Linked DNA regions of [Eubacterium] eligens ATCC 27750. The protein of the gene in region 1 interacts with the protein of each later gene in a pairwise test. Links are inferred from orthologs where the notes say so. Each region holds a gene or a part of one and is shown on either strand. Other genes may lie near its edges.

Evidence for each region.
Region 2: the proteins of EUBELI_RS04760 (region 1) and EUBELI_RS09055 interact in binary tests that used the Escherichia coli proteins (3 or more experiments, as listed by UniProt). The link is inferred for [Eubacterium] eligens ATCC 27750 from one-to-one orthologs.

What each region holds. Positions count from the first base shown.
Region 1 is NC_012778.1:992,451-1,005,413, forward strand. The notes cover bases 8,721-11,716. They hold EUBELI_RS04760 (glutamate-5-semialdehyde dehydrogenase), read left to right. Parts: upstream 8,721-9,592; coding sequence 9,593-10,840; downstream 10,841-11,716. Other genes in these bases: EUBELI_RS04745 (hypothetical protein), read left to right, coding at 8,721-8,765; EUBELI_RS04750 (DUF896 domain-containing protein), read left to right, coding at 8,778-9,032; EUBELI_RS04755 (5-formyltetrahydrofolate cyclo-ligase), read left to right, coding at 9,033-9,593; EUBELI_RS04765 (bifunctional diguanylate cyclase/phosphodiesterase), read left to right, coding at 10,868-11,716. In the rest of the region: EUBELI_RS04710 (oleate hydratase), read left to right, coding at 1-343; EUBELI_RS04715 (ZIP family metal transporter), read right to left, coding at 375-1,154; EUBELI_RS04720 (AraC family transcriptional regulator), read left to right, coding at 1,348-2,220; EUBELI_RS04725 (glycoside hydrolase family 43 protein), read left to right, coding at 2,217-3,755; EUBELI_RS04730 (aminoacetone oxidase family FAD-binding enzyme), read left to right, coding at 3,761-5,005; EUBELI_RS04735 (NAD(P)/FAD-dependent oxidoreductase), read left to right, coding at 5,011-6,657; proB (glutamate 5-kinase), read left to right, coding at 6,727-7,578; more of EUBELI_RS04745, read left to right, coding at 7,620-8,720; more of EUBELI_RS04765, read left to right, coding at 11,717-12,544; tRNA (N6-isopentenyl adenosine(37)-C2)-methylthiotransferase MiaB, read left to right, coding at 12,569-12,963. UniProt on the Escherichia coli protein: Catalyzes the NADPH-dependent reduction of L-glutamate 5-phosphate into L-glutamate 5-semialdehyde and phosphate. The product spontaneously undergoes cyclization to form 1-pyrroline-5-carboxylate.
Region 2 is NC_012778.1:1,941,893-1,954,734, reverse strand. The notes cover bases 5,892-8,766. They hold EUBELI_RS09055 (ABC transporter ATP-binding protein), read left to right. Parts: upstream 5,892-6,722; coding sequence 6,723-7,811; downstream 7,812-8,766. Other genes in these bases: EUBELI_RS09050 (methyl-accepting chemotaxis protein), read right to left, coding at 7,872-8,766; cysW (sulfate ABC transporter permease subunit CysW), read left to right, coding at 5,892-6,690. Outside these bases: EUBELI_RS09090 (AAA family ATPase), read left to right, coding at 347-2,245; EUBELI_RS09085 (PH domain-containing protein), read right to left, coding at 2,305-3,708; EUBELI_RS09080 (GntR family transcriptional regulator), read right to left, coding at 3,769-4,152; EUBELI_RS09070 (hypothetical protein), read left to right, coding at 4,731-4,964; sulfate ABC transporter permease subunit CysT, read left to right, coding at 4,988-5,830; more of cysW, read left to right, coding at 5,845-5,891; more of EUBELI_RS09050, read right to left, coding at 8,767-9,983; EUBELI_RS09045 (carbon starvation CstA family protein), read left to right, coding at 10,928-12,667; EUBELI_RS09040 (glycoside hydrolase family 28 protein), read right to left, coding at 12,713-12,842. UniProt on the Escherichia coli protein: Part of the ABC transporter complex CysAWTP involved in sulfate/thiosulfate import. Responsible for energy coupling to the transport system.

The DNA.
Region 1 (12,963 bases):
TGTTATTCCTGATGGCTGCGTTAATTTTGCATTTCTTGGACAGTTTGCTGAGACTCCGAGGGACACAATATTTACGACAGAGTATTCAGTCAGAACTGCAATGGAGGCTGTATATGGACTGCTTGGCGTAGACAGAGGTGTTCCTGAGGTCTGGGGTAGTGTATATGATGTAAGAGACCTGCTTGATTCATCTGTTAAGCTTATGGATGGCAAATCACCATTAGAGATTGATTTAGGACCGCTTAATGTTATCAAGAAGGTTGTCTTAAAGAAGATAAAAGGAACTGTTATTGAAAAGGTGTTAAAAGACCATGATGTAATTAAAGATTATATGAAATATTAGCGAGGATTGTGGGATAGTGATTGAGTAATCACTATCCCAATGCTATATCAAGAACCATCATAAGTGCAAATCCTACAGCGGCACCTATAGTTCCTATATTGCTGTGTTCGCCGTTCTGTGATTCAGGAATAAGTTCCTCTATTACAACATACATCATAGCTCCTGCTGCGAAAGAAAGCAGATAAGGAAGAACAGGCGTGATAATACCAGCAATAAGAATTGTTATGAATCCGCCGACAGGTTCAACAACACCAGAAAGCACTCCGCATATGAATGCTTTCTTCTTACTCATGCCCTCACCACATAATGGCATTGATATAATTGCTCCTTCTGGGAAATTCTGTATTGCTATACCAATTGCAAGTGCCATTGCAGCAGTAGCAGTTATTCCTGAATCCTTCATCATTGCGCCGGCAAATGCAACACCGACTGACATTCCCTCGGGGATGTTGTGTAATGTCACAGCGAAAAGCATCATGGTAGTTTTTGATATGGAATTGGTTCTAATACCTTCCTGATTCTTGCTTTCAATATGCATATGTGGAATGACAGTATCAAGAAGCAGAAGAAAGAATATTCCTGCGAGAAAACCAACCAGTGCAGCCAGCCATTCCGGAGCACTGCTTCCTTTTGACATATCTATAGATGGTATCAGCAAAGACCATACTGATGCGGCAATCATAACTCCTGCCGCGAATCCTAAAAGCATTTTTTCAAACTTTGGGGCAATCCGTTTTTTTAAGAAGAACACCATGGCAGAGCCAAGAGATGTTCCGATAAAAGGAATTGCTAATATTATAAATTCTGACATAAAAGCTCCTTTCTATGTAAGTTAGGCATAACTAACATAATTATTATAGCATTTAAGGGTTTATATTACAAATGTTTTATCGAAAGAGAGTGATAATACGCCAAAAGTTACCTGCAACGACTTTTTGAAATAAAAGTTTCCTACAACGACTTTTTGTGATAGAATGTTTCTATACAAGTTGGAGGTGTCAGATATGGGGAATGTAGTTGATAAAGGAACCAGCTTTTTGTTTCATGTGAACAGGTATGTGGCAGGTAGTGAAACTGACATGTATAAACATGGATATGCGGAGCTTTTATATGTGTCTGATGGAAGCCTTACTGAGCATGTATGTGGGGATAAGGTGCATATAAAGAAAGGCGATGTATGCTTTATTGATTCGGGGTGTGTACATAAGGAAAGCTTTGAGGAAGATGACACATTTGTAATAAGACTCGAAGTGTCAGATGAGATTATTAATGCAGTTATAAGTAATGCTATGGCGGATAAACAGGCGGTGGATTATATTAAAGAGCTTGTTAAAGTGTTAAAGAACAGCGGATATATACATTTTGGCTATAAAGATGATTATGATAATGAGCTTAAGGATATGCTTACTGCTATGATAAGCGAGTGTGGTGTGGCGGATATGGCGTCTGCATATATATGTCAGGGGCTTATGCTTAGGATTCTGTGGCGGCTAGGAACAGTATATGAGTATGCACAGTCAAGATACATAAGAAAGAAAATTAACTGGCTTTTGCATCAGGAAATTACAGATTTTATTGAAGATAATATGAAAGATGTTACAATAGATATGCTTGTTGAAAGATTCGGTTATCAGGAGGATTATTTCAACAGGTTTTTAAAGGCACAGACAGGTATGACTTTCACGGAATATCTGCAGGATTGCAGATTGAACAAATCGGCCATTCTCTTAAAAGAAGATTCAATGGATGTTGATGAGATTATAAAGAAAGTCGGATATAGAAACAAAGGATATTTTTACAGGATATTTACTGAGAAATACAACATGACACCTGCAAAATTCAGAAAATATATTAAAGAAAAGGAGTTTACGATATGAGTGATATGTATAACAATCCGGTACAGAGAGGATTCTTTCCAGATCCTTCGGTAGTAAGAGTTGGAGATGACTATTATATGGCTAATTCAACATTTCAGTATTTCCCTGCAATTGCAATCAGCCATTCCAAGGATATGATTCACTGGCATGTAATTGGACATGCAATTACAGATTCAGAAGAACTTGATTTAAGAGATATTAAAGACTCACATGGCATATGGGCACCGGATATTAATTATGTTGATGGTAAATTCATTATAATGGCAACTTTAAGGCTTAACGGAGATGGCAAAAGAGATAATAATGTATTAAGACGCCAGCTTGTTGTAACATCAGATAAGCCACAAGGACCATATTCAAAGCCAGCCTGGCTTGAGGTTGACAATATTGACCCATCTTTATTTGTTGATGATGACGGTAAGAAGTATCTTCTTATAAGTCCGGGAATCAATCTTTTACCACTCAGTGATGACTGCACTAAGGTTACAGGTGAAAGTGTGTGTGTATGGTCAGGAACTGGAGAGAGATGTCCGGAAGGACCACACATTTTTAAGAAGGGTGAGTATTATTATGCAATGCTTGCGGAAGGCGGTACAGGCTATGGACATGGAATCAATGTTGCTCGTTCAAAGAATCTGTATGGACCATATGAGGAATCACCATACAATCCTGTATTGAGACAGTTTAATCCAGATGCACCGATTCAGAGAACAGGACATGGCAATATAATTGAGACACAGGACGGAAGCTGGTGGTGCTATTATCTGTGTGGAAGACCTAATCAGGGCAATTATACAACAATAGGAAGAGAGACAGCACTTGACCCTGTAACATGGCTTTCAGATGGCTGGTTCGTGATTAATGACAGGAAAGGACCAAGCCTTACACAGAAAGCACCTGAATTACCTGAATGTACATTTGAAAAGTGGACAAGAGATGATTTTGATGATGATACTCTTAATCTTAACTGGGAGTTTGTAAGAAATCCTGTTAAGGGTAATTATTCTCTTACAGAAAGAAAAGGATATTTAAGGCTCTGGACAATGGACGGAACTCTTAATGAGATAAGGGCTAAGAATACTCTTGTAAGAAGAGAACAGGAATTATCGTATACAGCACATACAAAGCTTGACTTCTATCCTGAAAAGGACGGAGAACAGGCAGGTCTTACCTGTTATTACAGTACTGCGACTTATGCAAGATTGTCATTGTGTTATGAGAATGGAAGAAAATTGCAGCTTGTGATTAACAGAAACCATGGCGAGGAGCTTATCTCACAGGTGGACAATATAAAGGAGCAGAGCATATACTTAAAGGTTGTAGTTGATAAACTGACAAGAAGCTTTTTCTACAGCTATGATGGTGAACAATGGGAACCAGCAGGAGTGCTTGAAAATTGCATATATCTGTGCGATGAGGGTGTGCCTGATGACAGAAAGCGTCATACAGGAACGCTTGTTGGAATATATGCCAATAATGGTGGCTGCGGAAGCAGGATTCCGGCAGATTTTGATTATTTTGAATATGAGGACTAGATTTTATGAGTTTTGATTGTGTGGTTATAGGCGGAGGTGCAGCCGGAATGATGGCTGCCATACAATGTAAAGAGAATAATATGCAGACTGTGATTATAGAACACACAGCAAAGCTTGGAACTAAGATATTAAAGACTGGGAATGGCAAATGTAATTTCTCCAATACATTTATGACTAAGGAAATGTATCAGAACAATAACGCAGATTATGCGATGGAGATTATTAACAGGTTTAATGTTGATGATACAATACATTTTTTTGAGGGCTTAAGTGTATATAAGAAGGAACGTAACGGTTATCTGTATCCGAGGTCAGAGATGGCGGCTTCTGTGGCGCTGGCGCTTACAGGAAAGATACAGGCACTTGATATTCCGGTTTTTTTTGAGACATCTGTTAAAAAAATTGACAGGGCAGGCAGCGAATATGTGTTACAGCTTGAGGGTGCGAAGACTAATACAATTAAGACTAAGACAGTGATTCTTGCATGCGGTTCGGCGGCTTCACCGTCTTCTGGTTCTGATGGAAGCGGTTATAAGCTTGTCAGGAAACTTGGAGTTAAAGTTGTTAAGCCACTTCCGGCTCTTACGGCACTTGAATCGGACAAGAAGAATATGAAGCTTGCAACGGGTGTAAGAGCACTTGGAAATGTTAAGATTATGGTTGCAGGCAGAGTGGTTGCTGAGGATACTGGCGAGATTCAGTTTACTGATTATGGAATATCAGGAATCCCTGTTTTTCAGGTGAGTCGTTTTGCTGTCAGGGCGATGGAAGAAGGTCAGAGGGTTGAAGCTCTTGTTGATGTGGCAGCAGATATTAAAGAAGATGACCTTTTATCAATGCTAAAATGTGCTGTTAATACAAGAAAGCATCAGTCAGTAAGCGAAAGCCTGTCAGGGTTGTTTAATAAAAAGCTTGTAATGATGATATGTAAAGATGTTGGAATCGAGGGTAATTCATCAGCTTCTGATATAGATGACGACATATGCCAGAGACTTGCAAGATATATGAAATCCCTCCACTACCATATAACAGGATATAAGGGAAATGATTATGCACAGGTATGTCAGGGTGGTGTTGATGTATCCGGACTGAATTATAATCTTGAATCAGTTGATAACCCTGGGATATTCTTTGCAGGGGAGCTTGTGGATATAGACGGCAGATGTGGTGGTTATAACCTTCAGTGGGCATGGAGCAGCGGCGTGGTTGCTGCTAAGTCAGCGTTTGATTATTGTAACAGACAGGAATAAGAATAATGGAAAAGAAATGTATTAAGATTAGTAATATAAAGATATCTCCTGATAAAGATACAGCATTTTTAGAAGGAATTATAAGAAAAGAATTAAGACTTGGAAAAGATGCACAGATTGATTATGAAATAGCAAAAAGGTCACTTGACTGCAGACACAAGCCTCAGGTTATGCATATATACAGTGTCGAAGTGTATAAGGTGGTGCGTTCCGGCAGGGAAGAAAAGCTTGAGAATATAATTAAGAAATCATGTTGCAAGAATGCTGTTATGTCTAAAAGGGTTATCTATAAGTTTCCTGTTAATGCGACAGAAAATGTTAATGAAGATGAAAGACCTGTAGTTATCGGATTTGGACCGGCAGGAATATTCTGTGCTCTTGAGCTTGCCAAAGCGGGGCTTAGACCTGTTGTATATGAGCGTGGACAGGATGTTGATACAAGAACTAAGAAGGTTGCACAGTTCTGGGAGACGGGTGAGCTTGATACAGAATGTAATGTGCAGTTTGGTGAAGGCGGAGCAGGCACATTTTCTGATGGAAAGCTTAACACACAGATTTCAGATACATTTGGAAGAATAAGATATGTTCTGCAGAGCTTTGTAAAGTTCGGTGCATCAGAAGATATTCTGTATGCCAATAAGCCACATATAGGAACAGACGTGCTTGCGGATGTAATTAAGAATATAAGACAGCATATTACCGCGCTTGGCGGTGAAGTTAATTTTGGAAGCTGTCTTAAAAAGATTGAGATTAAAGACGGAAAAGTGTGTGGCGTTGTCATAGCTGACAAAGATGGTGAGTATGTAAGAAAATGCAGTAAAGTGTGCCTTGCAATAGGTCACAGTTCAAGAGATACATTTGAATATCTTCACAGTGAGAATATAAATATGGAGCCGAAGCCTTTTGCGGTTGGAGTAAGAATAGAACATCCACAGGAAATGATTAATTATAATGCTTATGCAGATGCTGCATATGAGCTTCCGGCGGCTGATTATAAAGTTACTTACAAGACGAAGAATACAGATAAAGAACGAGGTGTGTATTCTTTCTGTATGTGTCCAGGAGGTTATGTTGTTAATGCTTCATCAGAGAACGGCAGGACATGTGTTAATGGAATGAGTTACTCAGGCCGTGATTCCCGCAATGCTAATTCAGCAATAATTGTTACAGTCGGACCAGATGATTTCGGACATGAAGTACTTGATGGAATAAAATTTCAGAGACAGTTAGAAGCAAACGCTTATGCTGAAGGAAATGGAAAAGTTCCGGTACAGTTATTTGGCGATTTTGAAAAAAATATAACAACAACGAAATTAGGAGAGGTTGAGCCTTGCATAAAAGGAGAATATACATTTGCTAATCTTAAGAATGTATTACCTTCTTATGTGGCAGATTCAGTTGTTGAAGGCGTGCATGGATTTTCAAAATTCATACATGATTTCGACAGGAAAGATGCTGTACTATCTGGCGTTGAGAGCAGAACCTCAAGTCCTGTAAGAATAATAAGAAACGATGAACTTGTAAGTACATCAGTATGTGGATTGTATCCGTGTGGTGAAGGTGCAGGGTATGCAGGAGGCATAACATCTGCTGCAGTTGATGGTGTTAAGGTTGCGGAATATATGGCAGTAACATCTGCTTGTATGGGATAATATGGACTTTTTAATAAAAATATAGTAAAATAGACCAGCATTTGATTTTTTTACTGGAGATATTAAAATATGGGGAATTATAGAGAGTTTATAAAAGACAAGAAAAGAATTGTTATAAAGATAGGTTCATCTTCACTTATGCATGAGCAGACAGGCAGATTGGACCTTTTAAAGATTGAAAAGCTTGTAAGGATTCTTATTGATATTAAGAATTCAGGAAAAGATGTTGTTTTAGTTTCTTCTGGTGCAATAGCTGTGGGAAGGGCTGTTATAGGACTTTGTGACAGACCTACAGAACTTCCGGTAAAACAGGCATGTGCATCCATAGGACAGGCTAAGTTAATGATGGTTTACCAGAAGATATTTGCAGAATATGGTGCAGTTGCATCACAGGTTCTTCTTACCAAGAACACAATAGTTAATGATGTTAACAGGACTAATGCACAGAATACATTTAATGAAATCTTAAAGCTTGGGGCAGTTCCAATCGTTAATGAGAACGATACAGTATCAACTTACGAGATTGAACAGCTACAGGCTTTTGGAGATAATGACAGACTTTCAGCAATTGTTGCTTCAATTATCGGAGCGGACCTTCTTATTCTGTTATCTGATATTGATGGTCTGTATACAGATGATCCAAACACTAATCCTAATGCAAAATTTGTTGAAACTGTATACGAGATTGATGAGAAGCTTATGGGAATGGGTAAAGATTCATCCGGCAGTAATATGGGGACTGGCGGAATGACAACCAAGCTTATTGCAGGAAAGATTGCAACACTGTCGGGGGCGGATATGATTATTACTAATGGTAATGATGTTGACAATATTATCAGGGTTATGGCTGGGGAAAATGTTGGAACATTGTTCTTAGACCACAGAGCATCTGATTTTGACCTGATGTCTCTTATAGATTAAGGCCGATTGAAGATTACTTGGACGACAACAGGAGGTCATACATGGATATTAAGCTGATGAAGAATTCGGAGAAGGGTATATTTTTTCCTGTCAATGACAGACTCTTAATGCAGATAACAGATGATAATTATCAGTATCAGGGACTTCAAGGAAAAAAATATTTTATTCTGAATGCAGCAACTAACGAGAAAGCAGAAGTGGCAGCACAGATAAAGAAATATAATTTCTGTAAAATCAGGTATGCGTGTCGTGAAAAAAATTATATATTTTTCACTTCAATGGAATCTGTTACAGAAAGCAGGATATCTCTTACTGTATACAGATTTATGTTTGAGAGTAATGAGAGTGAAGCTGTTTATACCATGGAGATAGATAATACAGACATTGCAGATGAAATTACATATTACATTTATGTAATGGATTCGAATTATTTCTTTATACAGAAACAGGATAAAGATAATCAGCTTATTGATATATTTATGCATGATATTAATGCTGATTCCGATAACGATTTAAGTGATACATTTGTAAATGAAATGGGAATATATAAGGTTATTCCAGCCGGTGGCAATAATTGTATTATAAAATTCGGGGCAGACAGGATGAAAATCCGTGACAGTAAATCATCCGAAAAGATAGCACTTCTTAACTGCAAGCAGTTTGTTTCAGAAATTTCGTTTAATGGCAGTATGATTACTTTAGAAGAACTGGATAAGTCTGATGAAGCAACAACATTTCCATATATTAAGGCAAGTGCAGAAAAGATTATTTATTCAAAATATAATTTTAAGAGCCAGTCAGAAGAAATTGTTATATATGATACATCTACGAAGATTAAACAGGTAAGGCTGAATAATAATGTTGAACATGCTATGGACTTAAGTTTTACTTATATTATTAATGATACTCCTTATATACTTAAGAGAGAGGAAAAAAGTACCTGTTTTATTAATCTTAATACGCAGAAGACTGAATACAGGCTTCATTCTGATATGAAATTCAGATATATGTTTAATGATATAGTTGTAGTAACAAGAATGAAACATAGATTTTTCTTTATTAAGAAGCCTTCAGAATATATTGAAGTATACCGCATATCTGAACTTCATCATCCAATGCTGTCAACTAAAGCAGAGTATAACAGTTGTTCTGAAAGTGGTGATGATTTGATAATATTTACTAATTAGAATGAGGAAGTTATGGTTACAGAGAAAACATTAGAAAGAATTAATGAGCTTTATCATAAGTCTAAAGCAGAGGGACTGACAGATGCAGAACTTGCTGAACAGAAGCAGTTAAGAGCTGATTATGTTAAAGCTTTCAGAGAAAACTTAAGAGGACAGTTAGAATCTATTAAGATTAAGAATCCTGATGGTTCTTTAATAGATGTCAAGGCAAGACATGATGAGAAGATGAAAAGATTGGCAGAGGAACAGGCAGAGAAAGGTAACTAGATGGATAAGAATGAAGTGCGTCAGCTTATTATGAACCGCAGACATGAATTGTCAGATGAAGATATTGAAATGCAGAGTGGACTTATAATTGACAGATTGAAAAAATCGGACATATATAAGACATCGGAAAATGTATTTCTGTATATGAGCTATAACAGGGAAGTTGATACATATATGCTTCTTTCGCAGTGCTTTATGGATGGCAAGAAAGTATATGCTCCAAAAGTTTTATCAAAGACACAGATGGAGTTTTATTGCTTATCTGATGAGAATGATCTTGTAAGTGGTTATATGGGAATTATGGAACCGTCTGACGTCTGCGATAAAGCTAAGATCAGAGATGGACTTTTTATTATGCCGGGACTTGCGTTTGATTATGATTTTCACAGAATAGGTTATGGCGGAGGCTTTTATGACAGATATCTATCGGAAGATAATACATTTATAAAAGCGGCACTTGCTTTTGATTTCCAGCTTTTAGAGAGTATTCCTTATGAGGAACATGATTTAAAACCGGATTATATTATTACACAGACACAGTTTATAAGGAGGGAGAATTGATGGAATCACTTGAACAGATTGGAATTAAGGCTAAGAAGGCATCAAGATATCTTGCTAAGCTTGGAATAGATGAGAAGAATAAGGCACTTGAAGCGGTTGCTGATGCACTTACAGCTAATGCAGAGAGTATAATTGCAGCCAATGAAAAAGACCTTGTTAATGCCAAAGCCAACGGAATGAAGCCTGCTCTTATTGACAGACTTACGCTTGATATTAAGAGAATCAATGCAATGGCAGATGGAATAAGAGTTCTTACAGGTCTTGAAGATCCGGTTGGCGAAGTAACAGGCATGAAGAAAAGACCTAACGGACTTGTTATCGGAACGAAGAGAGTACCTCTTGGCGTTGTTGCAATTATATATGAGTCAAGACCTAATGTTACTGCTGATGCATTCGGACTTACTTTCAAGTCTGGCAATGCCTGCATCTTAAGAGGCGGAAGTGATTCTATTAATTCTAATATTGCTATTGCAGATGTTATTGCAAATGCACTTTCTGACAACGGAATTAATCCTGATGTTATTAATCTTATAAAAGATACAGACAGAGCACTTGTTAACCAGCTTATGAAGATGAATGATTACATTGATGTAATTATTCCAAGAGGTGGGGCAGGGCTTATTAAGAATGTTGTCAACAACAGTACAGTACCTGTAATTGAAACTGGTACAGGGAACTGTCATGTATATGTTGATGAATATGCTGATATTGATATGGCTGTCAAAGTTATATATAATGCCAAGACTTCAAGAATTGGAGTATGTAATGCGTGTGAATCATTGGTTATTCACAAGGCTGTTGCAAAGCAGGCAATTCCACTTATTGTAAATGCACTTAAAGAAAAGAATGTTGAAGTGCGTGGTGATGAATATGCAATGCAGTGTGATTCAAGAATTGTTCCGGCAAGTGATGATGACTGGGGAATGGAATATCTTGATTATATTATATCTGTTAAGACTGTTGACTCTGTTGACGAAGCAATAGAACATATTAATACATATAACACAGGCCATTCAGAGTCAATAATTACTAAAGATTACAATAATGCCAACAGATTTCTTGATGAAATAGATGCTGCATGTGTATATGTAAATGCTTCTACAAGATTTTCTGATGGGTTTGAATTCGGATTTGGTGCTGAGATAGGAATAAGCACACAGAAGCTTCACGCAAGAGGACCTATGGGACTTAAAGCGCTTACAACGACTAAGTATGTCATATACGGAGAGGGGCAGATAAGACAGTAAGCTGTTTTATGGGTATTAGGTGTTTTTATGATTAGAAGAGATTTTGATTTAGAAGAAATGAAGTATTTTCTTCATCTTGTCGGACAGAGTACAGATGATTATCTTTATATACTGGATTTAACTAATGATAAAGCTGTTTATTCAAAATCAATAACTAATGTGTTTGCACTTGATTCAGAGGAATTTTCCAATGCTACGCAGGAATTGGTTAAAGTTGTTCATCCGGACGATATTGATATGCTGATGAATGATATAGAGGATGGAATGAATGGAAGAAAGAGCAGTCATAATTTAGAGTATAGATGGAAAACTGTGGATGGAGAATATGTTGCAATAAATTGTAGAGGACAGTATATAATAAGCCATGGAGCTATTTACCTTATTGGAAGAATATCGGAGATTGGGAAACAGAGCAGATTTGATAATAATACAGGACTTTACAGGGAAATTGTTCTTGAAAATGTATATAATGAATATGCTAAAACCAGAAATGCGTCAGGTTTTCTTATGCTTGTTGGTGTAGATAATTTTAAAGAAATTAATGAAAAATATGGTGCAAAAACAGGTGATGAAGTGTTGAATATTCTTACTGATTCAATAAAGAAATATATTGACACACCACTTAGAATATTCAGAATGCCTGGTGATGAATGTGCCATATTTATGCCGTATTCCATGGAAAATGATATTAATCAGGCTAAGATTCTCTATAAGAGAATAAGAAATCGTATTGACAGAGCAATTGAAAAAAGAAAGTATGACATATTTTTTACAATATCAGCAGGGGTTGCTGAATTTGATACAGAGAAAGACAGTTTTAATGAGTTGTTAAAAAATGCCAAATTTGCTCTTCATGCTGCCAAACTCAATGGTAAGAACCGATGTGAAATATTTGTTGAAACTGAGTATACAGAGTATATAGAAAAACTTAGTGTTCAGGATGAATTACGCAGATGTATAAGTGAAGGTTTTGAAGGATTTGAGTTATATTTTCAGCCAATATATAATACCGACGATGACAGTTTGTCAGGAGCAGAGGCTCTTATAAGATGGAATAGCAGAAAATATGGATTTATAGGTCCTAACACATTCATACCGCTTCTAGAGGACAGTGCACTTATTATTCCACTTGGAAGATGGATAATTAATACTGCTGCTAAGGCATGTAACAGATGGATTACCAGTATTCCGGATTTTGTTATGCATATTAATCTGTCTTTTGTACAGATTGTCAAAAGTAATATAGTTAAAGATGTATTAGAGAATATCGAAAGATACAGTGCAGCTAATAATCATTATGTATTTGAAATAACAGAAACTATAGAGATGGACCAGATACCAGCTGTTCAGAACGTATTTAAAGAATTTGTAAAGAATGAATTCAGATTCGCAATTGATGATTTTGGAACAGGATATTCAAATTATGGATATATGCGTGACAGAACATTTGATATAGTTAAAGTTGACAGGTCTTTTGTAACTGATATAGATAAACTTAAAGATAATTATCTTATGGTAAGTTTTATAATTAAGATGGCACATGAGATGGGATTGCATGTGTGTATTGAGGGTGTTGAAACAAAGGAAGAACTTTCATGTGTTAAGAAACTTGGTGCAGATTATATTCAGGGATACTATTATGGTAAACCGGTATGCTTACAAGATTTTGAAGAACAGCACTTGAAAAGATTTGTATTAGGATAAGTATAGAATGGAGAATTGTAGATAATGCAGGAAGATAATAACACCAGTGCACTTGAAGAACAGCTTTATTATATTGGAGAATGTAAGAAGTTCCTGGAAAAGAAAACAAAAGAAATAGGCAGACCGTTATATGCGTGTGTACACACATTTGGCTGCCAGATGAATGCCAGAGATTCTGAGAAGCTTCTCGGGGTACTTAAAGAGATTGGATATCTTGAGACAGAGGATGAGGATAAGTCAGATTTTGTTATATATAATACATGTACTGTAAGAGAGAATGCTAATCTTAAGGTTTATGGACGTCTTGGACATCTTAAGAATGTCAAAAGAAAGAATCCGCATATGCTTATTGCAATGTGTGGCTGTATGATGCAGGAGCCTGATGTGGTCGAGAAGATAAGAGATTCTTATAAGTTTGT
Region 2 (12,842 bases), 940 kb from region 1 along the record:
CGCAAAAAAAGCTGATGCTTCCTGCGACATAAAATCGTAGAAGTCATCAGCTTGAATAAGCAGTTTAGGTTTCCCAAGGGAGTACTTCATTCCCTTTGATATTTATAATACTTTGGGGCAGGATTGTCAAATGTAAATGAGGAAATATATAATATTTAAAGAAAAATATATAATTTCCGAAAATTAAAATAATATTTCTTGAAAATGCCTTGATATTTCCGAAAAATTGCGTAGAATATAATATAGATGTATATAAATGTTGTGAATTAAGTAAGAGGCGGTGTGGAATCTGTGTACATGACACGGATTTCAGTATGTGCAGTAATGCACAGAAAAGAGGGGCTTTATGGATATTAGATATATTAAGGCGAAGGAATTATCCGCAAGATGGGGCGTGACGCCGAGAAGAATTAACCAGTTGTGTACAGAGGGAAAGCTGCCGGGAGCTTATAAGGAAGGCAAGTTCTGGATGATACCTGACGATGTGGACAGACCGGATTGTTTAAGGGAGAATAGGAATCTTTATGTCAGGGAAGACAGCGCTGTATACAACAGGAAGCGTCCCTGCCCGGTTGGAATAACATCTTATAAAGAAGTGTCGAATGAATGTTATTATGTAGACAAAACATTGCTTATTAGGGACATTATAGATAATCACAGTAAGGTGTATTTATTTACAAGACCGAGAAGATTCGGAAAGACACTTACTATGGACATGGTTCGCACATTTTTTGAAAAGACTGATACGGATACATCAGTGTATTTTAAGAATAAGAAGATATGGCGAGAGGGCGCGCTGTATAAGGAGAAGCAGGGGCAGTACCCGGTGATTTTTCTTACATTTAAAGACGCCCACCAGTCAACATGGCAGGACATGTACGCAAGTCTCTGCTTTACATTAAGGAATGAATTTTTGCGACATATTGAACTGACGACAAGCGCCAGATTAAGTGACTATGATAAGAAGTATCTTAAGTCAATACTTGATGATGAGGCAACGATAATAGATTATCAGTTTGCACTGGGGAAGCTGTCGGCAATGCTTTCAAAGCATTATGGCAGGAATGTAATCGTGATAATTGACGAGTACGATACGCCAATCCAGCAAGGACATATATTTGGATACTATGATGAAGTGATTGGCTTTATGAGAAATCTTTTGTCGGCTGTCTTAAAGGACAATCCAAGTCTGGAACTGGGGATTCTCACGGGAATTCTCCGCATAGCTAAGGAAAGCCTGTTCAGCGGGCTTAACAATCTTGTGGTTAATACAATTCTTGATGATGAATATTCGCAATATTTTGGATTCACGGAAGAGGAAGTTTCTGCTATGGCGCAGTACTACGGCGTGTCTGACCGGCTGGGTGAGATTAAGGAATGGTATGACGGCTATATGTTTGGCAGAACCGGAATATATAATCCGTGGTCGGTTATTAATTACTTCAATAACAAATGTGTTCCCAAAGCCTTCTGGTCAAGAACAAGTGGCAATGAGATAATCGGCGAGCTGTTTAATAGTGCTGATACCACATTTGCAGACAACTTATTAAGATTGCTGCAGGGCAGTACTGTTCAGGCAATTGTTGACACAGATATCATATATCCTGAGATTAATGGAGACATTGATACAATATACAGCTTCCTTCTGGTTGCCGGATATCTGCGTGTGTCAGAGCATATTGGCTCTCTGTACGACAATCCGATATGCGCGCTGTCGATACCTAATTATGAGATAAAGAGCGTGTTCCAGAAGGAGATTATTGACAGATATAACGGCATATTTACAGGTGCGCTGCTAAGAAACTTTGCGGAATCAATCCGTACGGGAAATGCACATTTATTAACAGAAACCTTGCAGCAGTATCTTTTGCAGTCTGCAAGCGTGTTTGATACGGCACATGAGGATTTCTATCATGGGGTGGTATTTGGAATGCTTGCGGTATTGTCAGACAATTATTATATCTCGTCTAACAGGGAGTCAGGTGAGGGACGATTTGACATAGAGCTGCAACCGAAGAGCCGTGGCGGACACGGATATATCATAGAATTCAAAGCATGTAAGGAAGCTGAGCTTGAGAAGATGGCTGGCAGTGCAGTCAGACAGATTCAGCAGAAAAGTTACACAGCCAATCTTGAAAAGCATGGCGTGTCTGGGATTGGTATGTTCGGAGTTGCATTCAGCGGTAAGAAAGTGAGTGTGGCGTATGAGGAGCATGATGTGAAGAAGCGCAAGTCACGCGAATAGAAGAATTGCAGAAAAAAGGACGGTAAGAAGTTAATTCTTATCGTCCTTTTTGTCACGGATTATTTATCCTTAATTGTATTATACAGATTAACAATTTCGCCATCTTTTTTGGAATTGATGAACACAGTCTGGTCAGCAGTTTTTATCATAAGCACAGGAGACACATCTTTAAAAATGTAGAGACTGCATTTTCCATAAGTATTGCCCTTAAATTTTCCGACAAGATAACTTTCTGTGGCACCGCCGTTATATCTGAAAAAATGGTCATCAGGCAGTGAATCCATCAGAGTAATTTCGGTAATGTTGTCAATGTTAATTCTGCTTGTATAACCGCATGAAGACACATTTACAGTGCTTTCAGTAGTCCTGATGTCGATAGTAACATGAATGTATGGAATTAATACAATAGTTGTCCATATTAGTAATCCAAGAATAACAGCCGTTATGCTTCCGGTGAATATCTTAGCACCTGTGCGGGCGTAGTTAAGCGAGTAGTTGGTCGAACACAGCCTGTCGGGTACGAAAAGGTGCGGGTCATTAGGATTGTAGTAAAATCCAGTCTTCCAGTAGTCATCATCATCAACAAATACCGGCTGTGTGTCAGCCTTAAGCATTTCGTTCTTTCTGTTGCGTGCAAGAATAAGAATGACAGTGAGCGTGCAGCCGCTTAACAACTGCAGAATAATGTACATCCAGAAACTTAAGTCACCAACAGTATCCTGAATAATACACATTAACACAAATGTTATCCATGCCACGAAGTTAAGAAGTGACATTACAAGCATTGCTGAAGCAATGTATTTCTTCATAGTCAGATTAACAATGTTGTTAATGTCCGAATTAAGGCTGTATGCCTGATTCTGTCGTCTGTTCATATAAATATGGAACACAAACCCGAATACTGAAACTATGACAGTACATATTGCAAATACAATAATCATTGAAAAATATGCTCTGTCTGTCCATGAATAGAATGGAATCAAAGCCAGCAGTTCTGCGGCAATTATGATGATGTGGTATCTGAAACTGACTGGAGTTGCATCTGCGTTTGCACAAGCACGAGTATCTATAAAGACCTTCTGTTTCTGGGATTCCACAAACCAGCCATTCTGTATCTTTAACAGATACATTTTCCGATGCGCTGAAAGCTGGATATACATAATTCCGAAAACGAACACGAGAATCCAGATTGTATACATAATAACGAAAATGATTATGTTCACAAAATTAAGAAAGCATATGGCTATTGAGAGTACTGCATTGATATTCTGAAAATATTTCATGCTTTTCTTAAAGCGTGTCATAAGTCGGGTGACATCGTCATCGTTAACATGGTCGCCTGGAATGTGGACTCCGATAAGCATTCCGTTGTTGTATCGGTAGTTGGATTCATATGCAAATCTCATGATCAGGACTGTGAACATGTTGCATACGAAGAATAGCATAAACATTGCGATTTTCATAAGGAAACCTCCTTGTATAGTGGGACTGTGTGTGTTAATGCATGTGTGAATACAGGCATATTACATTGTGCAGGGATTCATCTTGGAATAAATGTTTTCGCACATTTTTAAGAATTCTTCTTTATCCATTCCTGTAATGCTTGCTTCTGCGGATAGCAGTTCAAGCTCTGATTCAAGCTTTTCCCTGAATTCAATATCCATATTAATATTCTCGGCGACAAATGCACCAAGCCTTCTGTCGGTTTTAATAAAACCTTCAGCTTTAAGAATCTGGTAGGTTTTATTGACGGTCATTGTATTAACGCCTGCGTCAGAAGCAAGCTGTCTGACGGTCGGCAGTTTCTCACCAGCCTTGAGTTCTCCCTTGCCGATTCCTTTAACAATCTGATTTCTTAACTGTACATATATGGGCGTGTCGCTCGCAAAATCAAGTTCTATAACCATATCGGGCTCCTTTCTTCTTGCTAAAAATGTGTTGCTATTAGTGTATTTGTTGTGTCTGTATTACGGATTATAATACAAGCATAACAGAAAGTCAAGAAAGGAAGCCAAAGCATTGTGGATTGGACGTTAGAGAGGAGGGAAGGCACGAGGAAGTCCAAAAGGGAAGCCAAGGCGCGGCGGATTGGACGTTAGAGAGGAGGGAAGGCATTAGAAAGTCCAAAAGAGAAGCCAAAGTGTGGTGGATTGGACGTTGGAGTGGAGAGAAGGCGGTAGAAAGTCCAAAAGAGAAGCAAAGGCGCGGCGGATTGGACGTTAAAGTGGAGAGAGGGCAGTAGGAAGTCCAAAAAGACAGAAACCTCAAAATTCATATTGACATACAAACATAGTAGGTATATAATTTACAACATAGTAACATATAAACTTAGTAGGAATTAAGAAGGAGGAATTGATTATGAAACATTTATCTAAGACATCAGGTACACAGGAAAGCTGTTGCTGCTGTTGTATGTTTTCAGAAGAAAGAATGACTTTGATTCTTCCTTTGGAAATAACCGGTTATTGCAGTTAACTGTAACGCCGTGGAAGATGATAAGCCACTCTTGAATTATTACAGACCATCTAATAAAGCAATCCTTGAAAAATATGCCACAGAATCGAAAGGTAACACAATCACAGAGCTTTCAGCAGATGGAAAGTGGATAGTAACCAATGTAGAACTTACGGACATAGCACATTTTGGAGGTTGGAATGAAGCTACAAAGAAGCACTTCAAGGATGGCGGAGTGTTCGACAAGATATATGAGAAGAAGTGATTAAGGGAAGGGGAAACGACAGAATGAAAGAGAAGAAAAGAAAGAAAAAAAGAGTAATACCAGGCTTTGGTCTTTCATTTGGAATAACAATTGCAATGTTAGGATTAATTGTTGTTATCCCTTTATGTACCCTTGTGATATTCTCGGCAAAGCTGTCGTTTACGGAATTCATAACGACAGTTACAAGGCCGAGGGTGCTTTCAAGCTACAGAGTAAGTCTTGAGACTGCGTTAATCGCGGCACTTATAGACGCAGTTATGGGAACAATTCTTGCATGGGTTCTTGTAAGATATAACTTTCCGGGTAAGCAGATTATGAATGGAATAATTGAACTTCCATTTGCACTGCCGACAGCTGTTGCGGGTATAGCACTTACACATCTGACAACAACTAATGGCTGGCTTGGAGCATTTTTTGGCAAATTTGGAATCCGGATTGCATATACAAGGCTGGGAATTATATTCGCACTTATATTCGTTGGAATACCATTCGTAGTGAGGGCGGTCCAGCCGGTGCTGGAAAAGGTGGATATCCAGTACGAGGAGGCAGCCAACATGCTTGGTGCAACCCACAGACAGACAGTATTCAGGGTAATACTTCCAGAGATACTTCCAGCACTTATCGGTGGATTCACAATGTCATTCGCAAGAGGACTTGGCGAATACGGCAGTGTCGTATTCATAGCAGGAAATACACCGTATGAGACAGAGATAGCACCGCTTATGATTATGTCAAAATTACAGGAATATGACTACGCAAGTGCAACATCAATAGCGCTAGTAATGCTTTTTATCGCATTTATTATTCTCTTTATAAATGCAGTGTTACAGAGCAGGACATCGAAGATTGTAAGTGGAATTTCATAGAAAGGGGTTAGCGTATGAACATCAGAAAAGATTCAGGTCCGTTAAAATGGATTCTAATAGGTATAAGTGTGTTGTTTTTATTTGTGATGCTTATTCTGCCCCTCAGCTATGTAATGTATACAGCATTTTCTAAGGGCATAAAGGTGTTTCTGGCAGCTGTTACCGACAAATACGCACTTCATTCGATTAAGCTGACAATAGAGGTTTCGCTTATTGCGGTTGTGTGTAACACATTTTTCGGAATATTTGCTTCATGGCTTATTACGAAATTCCAGTTTAAGGGCAAGAAGATTATATCTACTTTAATAGATTTACCACTCACAGTTTCACCGATTATAGCAGGTCTTATATATGTGCTTACATTCGGTAGACAGAGTTTTATATATCCATATCTTAAGGCTATGGGAGTAAGAATTATATTCGCAGTTCCGGGTATCGTGCTTGCGACTATATTTGTAACGTTTCCATTCATATCAAGGGAGCTGATACCGGTTCTTACCTCGCAGGGAACTGACGAGGAGGAGGCTGCAGCGCTTATGGGTGCAAATGGCTGGACTATATTCTGGAAGGTTACATTCCCACATATCAAATGGCCGCTTCTCTACGGTATTGTACTGTGTACAGCGAGAGCAATGGGCGAGTTTGGCGCGGTATCCGTTCTTTCAGGACATTTGCGCGGAAGAACTAACACGATGCCGTTGTATATTGAACTTCTGTATCAGGGATATGATTTTACGGGAGCATTTGCAGTGTCAGCAATTCTTGTGCTGATGGCGGTTATTATACTTGTGCTTCGAAGTGTACTTGAATACAAGGGGCAGCAGGCAGCTAAGGCAGAGAAAGAGCGGCAGGAAGGATAGAAACGCACTACAACAGAAAGGCGGAACAGATTATGGCAGAATTACAGCAGGACACAGAAAAATATGTAGAGCTTCGTAATATCAATAAGACATATGGCACATTTAAAGCTTCGAATAATATTAATCTTGGAATAGGGAAGGGCAAGCTTATTGCACTGCTTGGACCTAGCGGAAGTGGCAAAACTACAATCTTAAGAATGATAGCAGGTCTTGAGACTGCGGATTCAGGTGATATTATTATTGATGGCAAGGTTGTTAATGATGTGCCGGCAAGTAAGCGTGGAATAGGTTTTGTTTTCCAGAACTACGCACTTTTCAGATATATGACAGTGTATGATAACATTGCATTTGGATTAAAAGTTAATAAATGGAAAAAATCGGACATTAAGAAACGTGTTGATGAGCTTATTGAACTTGTCGGACTTTCGGGCATGGCGAAAAGATACCCTAGCCAGTTATCAGGTGGACAGAGACAGAGAGTAGCATTTGCAAGGGCATTAGCACCTAATCCGGAGCTTCTGCTTCTTGATGAACCATTTGCAGCAATTGATGCGAAGGTAAGACAGGAATTAAGAAGCTGGCTTCGTGACATGATTACAAAGGTTGGAATCACAAGTATATTTGTAACACATGACCAGGATGAGGCAATTGAGGTTGCTGATGAAATTATTGTCACTAACAAGGGACATATAGAGCAGATTGGAACGCCAAGACAGATATACAGAGAGCCTGAGACAGCATTTATGGCGGAATTCATGGGACATCCGGTACATGTTGACCGGATTAATAAGATTAAAGGTTTTAACCAGCTTGATGATTCTGTTAAGGCGGTATTAAGACCGGAGAATGTCAACATCACAAGGCTTGATGAGAAAGTTGATTCAGCCGCTTCTGTTGAGAAGGGCGTGGTTGTAGGTAAGCTTTTCATGGGAAAGGAAGTCGAGATAACTGTCAATGTCAACGGCATAGAGGTTGTCGGGACAAGAAATGTAGAGGAAGCTCCGATAAAGAAGGGTGAGGAAGTAAATGTATTTATTCACAGGGCATTTACTTACGGCGCAGATGGAATTGTCAACATTGTTGAAAATGCAAATAAGTTCGAAGACTGGATGGTTATCTAGAATATACAAAATGGAGAAAAGCTGATTAATATGCTTTTCTCCATTTTATGATTTTAGTTATTATTTTTTTTGAGTCCGTATCATTTGCTCTACATATTCCATAATGTAGTAGTTATCCTCTGGCATCTGGCAGCCTACTATGTAGATGCCGTCATTATCAGAACATCTTATAATCTGACCCTCTAATACAGAATGTGTAGGCAAATCAAAATTATCAATTGAAACAGTAATGATTTTGCCTTTGTTATTAGAGAAAAATCTGTCTTTTGAGAGAAATGCAAAACCATTGGCACTCAGATTATCAAGTTTTCCTTCAAATGTTTCGTCTGTACCCTTTACTGTAATTGTACAGTGATTATTCATATCAATTCTAGGATATTTACGACGGTTAAGAATCTGCGGTCTTGTTGTGATTGTAACAATGCCCGTTGTTGCAGATGCTTTTTTATCAGCTGCAATCTTAGCGTTTTCCCAATGGTATATTACATTTTCAACTGTTACTAACATGTCACATTCAATTGCTGAATTAACTGCAGGCAGTGCCTTCTCAAGTTCAAGAGTTATGCTGTTGTCATTATGTGTCTTAATGGTTCCGTGATATTCAACATTTTCACCATGAGTACCTTTAAGGATTGCGGATGCCTTCATGCCTGTCTTAATATCTTCAATACCCATGAAACCGCCAACACCAAGTTCACACATAAGAGCCTGTATTGTATTTTCCATGGTATTGATATTAGTAGCACTTTCGTCATATTTACTTACAATACGGCTGCTGATATCTCTTGAATTAGTTATGCACTCTGTCATGGTATCAACTATATCTGATACCTGGGACATGTTGCTTACAAGCTGCTTGTTAGCAGATTCAACATCTTTAATGGCTGTATCAATAATATGTATATGGTCTTCAATCTGAGTAGAATCAGATGTGATAAGACTGATACTTTCACTTGTCTGTTTAATCTTGTCAAGAGTAACCTGTATAAGTGATAAAGTCTCTCCAATAGAAGAAAGCATTTTATCGGAGATTACAGCAAGACGGTCTAATGCACTCTGTATTTCACTGGAAGAGGTCTTAGTTTCTGTGCTTAATGCACGAATCTGTTCAGCTACAACAGCAAAGCCTTTACCTGCATCCCCGGCTCTTGCAGCTTCAATAGAAGCATTGAGGGCAAGAAGATTGGTCTGGCTGGATATATTGTCGATAGCACTTGTCTGGTCTTTAACGGTCTTGAATTCTGATTCAAAATCATGCAGGATATGCTCAACCTCTGAAGAAAGCTCAGACATTGTAGTTGCTGTTGTAATAAGGTTTTCAAGGTCGCTTGAGCTTGTGTATGCATGCTCCTGTGACTCAGAAGTAAGGCTTACCATATCGTCAATAAGCTGAGCAACATGTTCTACCTGTGAGCTTATGTCAGTTGTCATATCAGTGGAAGAAGCAGTATGGCTTCTTAAATCTTCATTATTGCTTGAAAGTTCGTTCATGCCAAGCATGATAACATCAGAACCATGCTTATTCTCTGAAGCCAGTTCGCGTACAACAGTAATTCCACTCATAATAGAATTACTTGAAGTCTTAACTTTCTCAACAGTTGAAACAACTCTGTCAAGATCAGCTTTAATACTTCCATTCAAAGCACCATCGGATTCATTAAGGTGTCTGATAGACATAACATAGCAGATGTAGCATAGAAGAAGACATGCAACCTGTAACTGGTAATTCTTCATATCTGCATCAGACCTGCATCCGAGAACAACATATCTGTACACATCACTGACAATAACAGAGAGTACATTAGCAATACCGCAGTTAATCATGAATTTCTTGTTCTTATATAGAACGAGAAGACTCATAACCGGGAGAATGTATGTGAATGAAATCGGAGAATCAGTTGTGCATATTACAAATGTATAGAAAATACCATAACCAATAACAAGACATAATCTGTACGCATCAGTTGCTTTTCCCTTGATTCTGAAAAATAATTCTCCAATAAAGAAAGGTATCCAGCAAAGTGCAACAAATATTATGTAGCTGCTTTTTGGATAGATTCCATTAGCTGCATCAGTACCATAATTGGCGGTCAAAAGGAGTGAGAAAACAAGCCATATCCGACGGGCTTTAATATTAGCCTTGGCTTTAAAAACATTAGCATCGTAGTTCATAGAATAATCTCCTATAAAATATAAAATTGTTAAGTTAGTGAAGTATTTTATCACGAAAATAAACTATCTCTATTTTATAGCAAATATTTACTATTTTCAACAAGAATATCTTAAATATGGGGGGGAAAAATATAGGGAGAATGTGATACCGATAGGTAGTCGCATTTTGAAGCATCTTATAGGTAGAAAATAGATATGACTACAATGTTAGAATAAGAATTAACCTATCAAAGCATAATAATATTCAGGTAAATAATCAAAAGGGTGGATTTGCTTAATAATATTAAAGCAATCTGGCTATATATAAACAGAAACAGCGTGAAAGATATTAATTTTATTAAGAAATTTAAGAATTCTTAAGAAATATTTAATTTTCTTATTGACAAATTATCAACAAAGGAATATTTTAATGTACAAATCAACAGTCAAATGCGAAGAACAGGAAATGACTTCTTCATATCACCGCTCACAGAAAGCCGTCAGTTGATGAGAGATGGCAGCAAGGAATGATTAAGCCCTCACCTGCGAGCAGTTCTGGTGAAAGACAGGCAGATGTCTAGTAGTTGGAACCGGTACCCATCGTTAAAAGGGCATGCCATAAGAGAAGAATATACCAAGTGGCAGTAGAGTGGTCGGAGTATCCGGCAAGCAAAGTGGTAACGCGGAAGTAGAAATAATATACCTTCGTCTTTGCACATAATCCAGTAATGGATTAGTGCATCGACGAAGGTTTTTTTGTGCGAGTAGCGATGAGGATGGAACAACGGGAATTTGATGTATGCTTGCATACAATCAGATTCATGTTGGAACATCCGAGGAGCACCGCGACAATGTCAGAACGCAGTTCTGACATATGAGCTACGAGCTATGTAAGCGATGAGAATCATAGCACCGCTTCCACTGCGTTTGACTGGTGAAATATATTTTTATAGGAGAGTGACATTATGAACACATTAGTAATCGTGCTTATCGCGGCAGTTGTACTTTTTGGTGCATACATGGTTTATGGCCGTTGGTTAGCAAAGAAATGGGGTATCGACCCTAAGGCAGAGACACCAGCCGTTAAATATAACGACGGTAAGGATTTCGTTCCAACTAATGGCTGGACAGTTTTCAGTCATCAGTTCTCATCAATCGCAGGAGCAGGTCCTGTAACAGGTGCTATTCAGGCAGCAGCATTTGGATGGTTACCAGTTTTACTCTGGATCCTCATCGGTGGTGTATTCTTCGGAGCAGTTACAGACTTTGGTGCACTTTATGCTTCAGTTAAGAATGAAGGTAAGTCAATGGGTATGATCATTGAGAAGTACATCGGTAAGTTTGGTCGTAAGATTTTCTTACTTTTCTGCTGGTTATTCACACTTATCGTTATCGCAGCATTTGCAGATATGGTTGCAGGTACATTTAATGCTTACACAGTAAATGCTGATGGTGCTACTGTTTTATCAGCAGCAGCTAAGACAAATGGTTCAGCTGGTATGGTATCTATCATGTTTATGGTATTTGCCGTAGTATTCGGTCTTATCCAGAAGAAGTTAAATCTTTCAGGCTGGAAAGAAGCAGTACTTGGTATTGTGTTTATTATCGCAGCATTTGCTGTTGGTATGTTCTTCCCACTTGAGTTCAACAAAGATGTATGGAGTTATATCACATTTGTATATATCTTCTTCGCTGCAGTTATGCCAATGTGGTTAATGAAGCAGCCTCGTGACTATATGACAACATTCATGTTCATCTGCATGATCGTAGGTGCAGCAGTTGGTCTTGTAGTTGCACATCCTTCAATGAATCTTCCTGTATATACAGGATTCAATAATGCAAAGCTTGGAACAATGTTCCCAATTCTTTTCGTAACTGTTGCCTGCGGTGCCGTTTCTGGTTTCCACAGCCTTGTATCTTCTGGTACATCTTCTAAGACAGTTGAGAACGAGAAGGATATGCTTAAGGTTGGTTACGGCGCAATGGTACTTGAGAGTTTACTTGCAGTACTTGCCCTTTGTGTTGCTGGTGCAGCTGCCACTAACGGAGCGCTTCCAGCTAAGACACCATTCGCAATCTTCAGTAGTGGTGTAGCAGGATTCTTTGAAATGTTTGGTGTTCCAGTACATTTTGCAACAGTATTCATGACAATGTGTGTATCTGCTCTTGCTCTTACATCACTTGATGCAGTTGCCCGTATCGGTCGTATGAGTTTCCAGGAACTCTTCAGCGTAGATGATATGGAACATGCAGAAGGATGGAGAAAGTTATTGTGCAATACATACTTCTCAACAATCGTAACATTAGTATGTGGATTCATCCTTACTAAGATTGGATATGCAAATATCTGGCCATTATTTGGTTCAGCTAACCAGTTATTAAGCGCTCTTGTAATTCTTACACTCTGCGTATTCTTAAAGGTTACAGGACGAAGCAACAAAATGCTTTTCCCTCCTCTTATCATCATGCTTTGTGTAACATTTACAGCACTTGTACAGAGAACAATTGCAATGGTTAAGGCTATCAAGTTAGCAGCTTCTGTTACAATTCCTGCTGGACAGACATCTTGGGGAAGCGTATTCATCGCTAACGGACTTCAGCTTATAATTGCTATACTCCTTATTGTACTTGGTGTAATCATCGTAGTTAACTCAGTAAAGAGCTATGCAAAGAGCGAGAAGAACTCTGAGAAGACAGTAGCTTAATTGGTAAATATAATAAGCTATACATAATAAAATATACCGGGGCAGTTATTCTGCTCCGGTATGTTTTGATTTATCGGAAGGTGTTCCGATTTCTTCTATTATATTGTCATCTATCTGGATATCTGTGAGTGTGTATTGTTCAGGTGCTTCTTTTATGTTGCGGAAAACATTACAG